DNA from 2 places in the Paenibacillus sp. V4I9 genome. Region 2 is predicted to be linked to the other one. Evidence: riboswitches for the same ligand, from Rfam matches in the RefSeq annotation. Region 2 holds a riboswitch; the other holds the start of a gene.
The links. A riboswitch is a leader RNA that binds a small molecule or an ion and turns the genes downstream of it on or off. The one in region 2 is predicted to bind FMN.
Positions count from the first base shown of each region.

Region 1: linked by a shared signal. The riboswitch ahead of ribD (bifunctional diaminohydroxyphosphoribosylaminopyrimidine deaminase/5-amino-6-(5-phosphoribosylamino)uracil reductase RibD) and the one ahead of QFZ81_RS22710 (DMT family transporter) in region 2 are both predicted to bind FMN.

Region 1 is NZ_JAUSZE010000001.1:4,497,703-4,500,989, forward strand. Features, by position in the region: gene QFZ81_RS21170 (bifunctional 3,4-dihydroxy-2-butanone-4-phosphate synthase/GTP cyclohydrolase II) at 1-42, opposite strand, end outside; gene ribE (riboflavin synthase) at 173-844, opposite strand; gene ribD (bifunctional diaminohydroxyphosphoribosylaminopyrimidine deaminase/5-amino-6-(5-phosphoribosylamino)uracil reductase RibD) at 861-1,970, opposite strand; FMN riboswitch at 2,205-2,386, opposite strand; gene QFZ81_RS21185 (peptidylprolyl isomerase) at 2,590-3,021, opposite strand.
Region 2 is NZ_JAUSZE010000001.1:4,838,704-4,841,990, reverse strand. Features, by position in the region: gene QFZ81_RS22730 (MFS transporter) at 1-101, opposite strand, end outside; gene QFZ81_RS22725 (CBO0543 family protein) at 297-872, shown strand; gene QFZ81_RS22720 (hypothetical protein) at 952-1,320, shown strand; gene QFZ81_RS22715 (hypothetical protein) at 1,510-2,061, shown strand; FMN riboswitch at 2,179-2,325, shown strand; gene QFZ81_RS22710 (DMT family transporter) at 2,486-3,287, shown strand, end outside.

The sequences.
Region 1 (3,287 bases), 340 kb from region 2:
ATCCAGCGCTTCTTCTATTGTGTTAAAGATTATTTGTGTCATATTCACCTCTCCTAAGAGTTTTGCTTTAGCAAAACTGACTTCGTAAGCATAAGCTAGAGCTTTGCTTTAGCAAAGCTTTCTTCGTAAGCGTAAACTAGAGCTTTACATTAGCAAAGCTGGTTTCAAACACCTACATAAAGCCGTTATCGGCGAGAAAGCTCGCAGTTAGCGTGCTTTGCTTTTTCCCGTTGCCCTCCGAAGATTCAGATGGACCGAACTTTAGTAGACGCTCCATATATTTGCCTAATACGTCACATTCCATGTTGATCGTATCCCCGGCCTTTTTATCATGTAGGACCGTTTGAGCAAGGGTATGCGGGATGATGGAAACCGCCACTTCACGATCATTGACATCAACAACGGTTAGGCTTATGCCGTCAATTGTGATGGAACCCCCGGAAATGATATATCGGAAAATGTGCTTATTCTCCGGTTCGAACCGGTAAACGACCGCATTTTCTTCGGGTATTCGTGAAAGGATCGTTGCGGTTGCATCCACATGTCCTTGAACAATGTGCCCGCCGAACCGGCCATTCGCTGCCATCGCTCGCTCCAAATTCACGCGTGTGCCTGTTTGTAGTTTGCGAAGATTCGTCTTGCGGTATGTTTCTGGCATAACATCCACGGAAAATGAGTCGTTATCAAAAGATATGACCGTCAAACAGACGCCATTTACAGAAATACTGTCACCTAGGTGGACATCTTCAAGCACTTTCTTAGCAGCGATGGTCAATACCATCGCTTGCCCTTGACTATGAATGCGGCGCATGTGGCCGATTTCTTCGATAATTCCGGTAAACATGCAAGTCCTCCATTCGTTAGCTCTTATAATTCGGATAGCCGGTTATGCAAATATCCGGTCCGAACTGCTCGACCTTGAGTCGGTCGAGCGTAATCGCATCATCCATCTTCGCGAAGCCATCGAAGTTGATGTTTACAGGTGCTGCAGAGCCGCCGCCGATGATTTTCGGCGCAAACATCAGCACCAGCTTATCGATCAAGCGCCGCTCCAGCATGGCGCCGTTGAGCTTCCCTCCACCCTCTAGGAGGATGGAGCCGATCTCGCGCTCGCCGAGCTGCCGCATGGCGAGCGTCAGGTCCACCTGCGGGCCGTCCCCGCAGGTGAGGACCGTGATGCCGCGCGCTTCCAGCGCGGCACGCCGCTCTGCAGGCGCCTGTGCGCTTGCGAGCAGGATCGTCTGCTGACGATCCTGCTCCGTGAGCACCCGGGCGCCCAGCGGGACTCGCAAGAGCGAGTCCGCGACGATCCTTACCGGCTGCACAGCCGGTACGTCGCCGCGCGCGCTCAGCAGCGGGTCGTCGGCGATGACGGTGTTGACGCCGACCATGATACCCTGATGCCGATGGCGCAGGGTATGAACGAAGGCACGCGACGCTGGCGACGTGATCCACTTGCTGTCGCCGGTCTTCGAGGCGATGCGGCCGTCAAGCGTGCTCGCTGTCTTCATCGTCACATAAGGCATGCGGGTGACGATGTATTTGTTGAAGGCCTCGTTCATTGCCGCGGCCTCCTCTGCAAGCAGCCCAACCGTCACGTCGAGACCATGATCATACATCTTAGCGATGCCTGTCCCAGCAACCTGCGGGTTCGGATCCCTTCCAGCGACGACAACCCGTGACACGCCAGCCTCAATGAGTCGGTCGCTACACGGTGGAGTCTTGCCAAAGTGACTGCATGGCTCTAATGTCACATAAGCCGTGCTGCCTTTAGCTTCCTCGCCTGCCATTTGCAAGGCGAGAACCTCGGCATGGCCATGTCCGCGCTTCAGGTGCGCTCCCATGCCAATGATGCGTCCATTCTTAACAAGGACACACCCTACTACGGGATTAATTCCTGTCTGACCAAGAGCACTTTCAGCCATTTGCAGAGCAAGTCTCATGTAGGCTTCGTCATTCAGTACATGCACGAAGTTCACCGCCTTTCAGATCTATTCCAAAATTTGAATGCAAAAAGGCCCCTCCGTGTATCGGATAGGGGCCAGAGATTGTCTAGATAACACGAAGAAGCTTCATCCATCCATACTTGCCGCATTTTTGATCAAATCAAACAACAACGACGTATCTGCTTCAAAAAACAGACCTGCCGAATTTTTGTTTACGTGAAAAAATGTACAAGCATGCATAGCGAATCAAATGTTCGCGTTTTCCTTCTCCCATCCAGACTATACTGTCGGTTCCGGAATTGCACCGGATCAGCCGTAGCGAAGCTGTGTGTCAGGTACCGCTAGCTTCAAAACGGGTCACGGACTTATCGAAACATGTAACGGGTACATGCTATCGAATCACCGCCGGTGTGGAATTTCACCACGCCCCGAAGGTTTTGCATACATATAAAAATAACTTACAACTAAGAACTAGCTATAAATTACTTTGATAATGAAAAATTTATCACTCACACTTACAAAAAGCAAGTGCTTTTTTCCTTTTCACATTTATTTCTTACTTTTTCAATGAATTCACTCGGAATTAAATTTAAAAAGAAACCTATTGAAATAAATCAACAGGCTTCTTTTCGAATATGGCGAATTATACTTCTACAACTTCAACTTTCTCCATCAAATCTTTGCCTTTGAAAGCATCGACTAACTCCATGCCTTTAGATACTTTACCGAATACGGTGTGTTGTCCATCCAAATGCGGTTGCGGTTGGTAAGCAATATAGAACTGGCTTCCACCTGTATTTCTGCCTGCATGAGCCATAGCCAAGGAGCCGCGCTCATGTTTGTTCGGGTTGATTTCACAGTTGATTTGGTAACCAGGGCCACCAGTTCCTGTTCCTGTAGGACAACCACCTTGTGCTACGAATCCTGGAATAACACGATGAAAAACAAGTCCGTTGTAGAAACCGGAGTTTGCTAATTTTTCAAAGTTTGCAACGGTATTCGGTGCATCGTTTTCGAAAAGATCGATAACGACTTCGCCGCCACCTGCTAGTTTAATTTTTGCTTGTTTGGCCATTTGTGGTCCACTCCTTTAGGAAATAATATCTTATTCTACTATGAAAACTTCCATTTCACAAACTGCGCTATACTTCTAACACAATTCTCCCCCGACCTTGTCCTATTTGACTGGAATATGCGCTTTTCGCGCTGTATGAATCAGTCCTTGATTTTCACCAAAAATCATCTGTGATGTGAATGACTATTCCGCGATTAAGAGATGAAAAAAAACGCAAAGAAAGAAACCCCGTGAAGCTGAGGTTTCCTTCATTTTCATTTAAAACC
Region 2 (3,287 bases):
TCTTGAATAATACTAGGGATTGAAACATTGAACATCGTCGTATTCATAACAACGATGAACAAGCCAATCGTCCATACCGGCATTACAATTTTATCGTTCATCCATTACCATCCTGTCTAACTAGAGGTGTATTTTATCTATCCCCTATTATACAAATGTCACTCAAACATAAAAAGAGCTGCCCGCGGCAGCTCTTTATTTTCTTTGGTTCGCTGACTATTCCTTTCATGAATAATAGGCTGTTATTTTATCCACACTACAGGTAAAGGAAGAAGCAATTAAAGGGGGAAAATTGTATGGAAAAGATATTATTGCGGATTTTATTTGCCTCATCATTAGCAGCAGCCCCATTCGTTTTGAAACGTAATAACCTGCTCATGTATCTGACTGTATTCTTCACGAAGTGCGTTTTATCAAGTTCGATAGATTCTTTCTTTATTAAAAAAGGAAAGATATCGTACCCCGTTCGTCCTTTCGCCAAAGTATTTGATACCAATATTTTGTACGATCTGTTATTTTATCCGCTTTTAACTGTAGTTTGGGTAAGATCGTCTTATCAAAGCAAACCGCTTGAACTCATCACGAGAAGTCTATTTTTTAGTGTACCAATGACTTTGCTTCAATGGTTTTTAGAGAGGAAAACCGATTTGTTTAGATGGAAATCTTGGTCTGTTTTTCATACATTTGCATCAATTAACTTTACTTTGTTTACGATCAGAGGGTTTGTAGGTTTATTAAAAAGGATTACGCCTGAAGTAAGAGGAGGAAATTTTGTAGAGGAACGATCCCATAGCAAGGTGCCTTCACCTGAGTTCATTGCAAGTACGGCAAATCACCGACTGCTAAATAACAACTATGCACAAATCCACTAAAATTGAGAAATTATTATGGAGCATCGCACTCCCTGGGTTTGGTCAGTTTTTAAACGGGAAATATATAAAAGGAATTACGTTGATTATATTGGAATTTATCGTGAATTATATGTCAGATCTCAATCAAATTATTATCGACAGTTTCAAAGGAAACATTCAAGAGGCCATCCAGCAAGCCGATTATCATTGGCTAATGTTTTACCCTTGTCTCTACATGTTTGGTATTTGGGATGCTTATAAAGACGCAGGAGATACTGCAGAGTATGCGTATATTCCTTTTGTATTAGGGGCTTTTCTGGGGACGGTAGGTATCATTTACTCGGATGTCTTTCAACCTTTCGGTATCTTATGGGGTCCAGTTTGGCTGCCTATGCTGTTTTCGTTCGTTGGAATTGTAATAGGCGTTGTTATATTTCTTTTTTTAAAACGACGTCATTCGACACTTTAAAGGGTATCCCTGTCAGATATATAAGACAGCTGGAGACCCTTTTTCTTTTTGTATCTACTACTTGTGTGTTTGTATATATGGTTTGTTTGACTATTAGGTTTATATATCATGCGTGTCGGTATATACCCAATCGTCATTTCTCTCATAAGCATAAGATATAGTATGGGGGAAATGGGGGGGGGGAAAGTAATGCCGAAAAAAGTAGCAGTGAACAAAGAGCCAGTGAAGAAAGAAGCAGTGAAGAAAGAAGTAGTGAAGAAAGAAGCAGTGAAGAAAGAAGCAGTGAAGAAAGCACCAGTGAAGAAAGAACCAACTAAGAAAGAACAAGTGAAGAAAGAAACAGCGAAGAAAGAGCCAGTGAAGAAAGAAATAGTGAAGAAAGAAGCAGTGAAAAAAGAAATAGCAAAGAAAGAAAAAGCGAGTAAAGATACAATGGAAAAAGAAATAGTGAGGAAAGAAGATCCTAGGAATTTATTTGAAATTCAGGAAACAGAAGTAGTGAATAATAGATATATGAGAAGCCCGAGCGCAAGGGAGGGAAGAAATGGTATGACGAGAGTCTCAAGAGAAGAAATTAGTGACAAAATTAACGAAGCGATAGATGTACTGGGAGCCTCTAAGCGTAGTGTCTCGGTAGACAAACTGAGACGAGCAGAGGATGAAATTGATAAGGCCTTACGTATTCTTTTAAGAGCGCAGCGTGAAATAAATTCGAGAAGAACTTGGTATATATCTGAGTGAAAAATATATGATTGGAGCGAAGCAGAGATGAAAATCCTTGCTTTTTTTATTTTTCGGTGTTAACATCACTTTCAACGTTAAGCGTTATTTGGACCAAATAAACAAACAAAATAAGATTTGAACCTTCGGGGCAGGGTGAAATTCCCTACCGGCGGTGAGGATATGTACGTGTATCTAAGCCCGCGACTCCCAGTCTGTATAGACGGGGACTGACTTGGTGAAATTCCAAGGCCGACGGTATAGTCCGGATGAGAGAAGGTGAAGGACAACTTGTTAAAAATTCAATTTTTAATAGGTCTGTTTGTCAATGCCGCTGTTGCTTGTAAACAGGGGCATTGTCTCTTTCAGAAGGTTCAATTCAAAACATCATCTAGGGACCTTTGAGCTAATCTCTCAAAGTCTCTCCTATTGGGAGGTTTTTGAATTGGAAAATGTATTTAAGCTAGGTAGTAAGCGCGCAAGTTTGTATTCATCAAGTAGCAGGGGCATCAATGGGATCTGGTATGTAGCACTCGGAGCTACACTTTGGGGGTTGGACCCTCTCTTTCGAATCTTATTGTTGAAGAGTTTTACCTCTGCACAAATTGTGTTCATTGAGCATCTGCTGCTGGCCTGCTATGCGCTTCCTGTGCTGATAAAGTACCGCAAGTCCTTAGCCGGCAAACTAACACTAAGCGTTATTGGTGCTCTTCTATTTATTTCTTGGGGTGGATCGGCGATAGCCACCATACTCTTCACTTCAGCTTTCGCTCACGGAAGTGCAAACTCCGTCCTGCTTTTGCAGAAGTTGCAGCCCTTGTTCGCCATCGTATTGGCTCGTTTACTGCTTAAAGAGACACTGCCTTCGAAATTTTCTGCCTATATCGTAATGGCGCTGCTAGGCACGTACTTGCTGACGTTTGGTTTTGATTCCCCGAAGATGGGCTTGAAGGATTTAGGTACGTTAAGCTGTTTATTTTCAATTCTGGCGGCTGTCTTATGGGGTGGATCAACCGTCATGGGTAAGTTCCTGCTTCAAAAAAACTTGGATTTCCCTGTTGTCACATCACTGCGCTTCCTAATGGCGATTCCGCTGCTAACGGTAGTTCTTTTGGTAAGTGGCGATGCTTGGCATGTAGGCGGTTCTAGTGGTGATCTAACACTTATCGCAGTCAACCTGTTGTTCCAGGCCTTTTTCCCAGGGTTGATCAGCATGCTCCTCTATTATAAGGGGCTGTCATCGACAA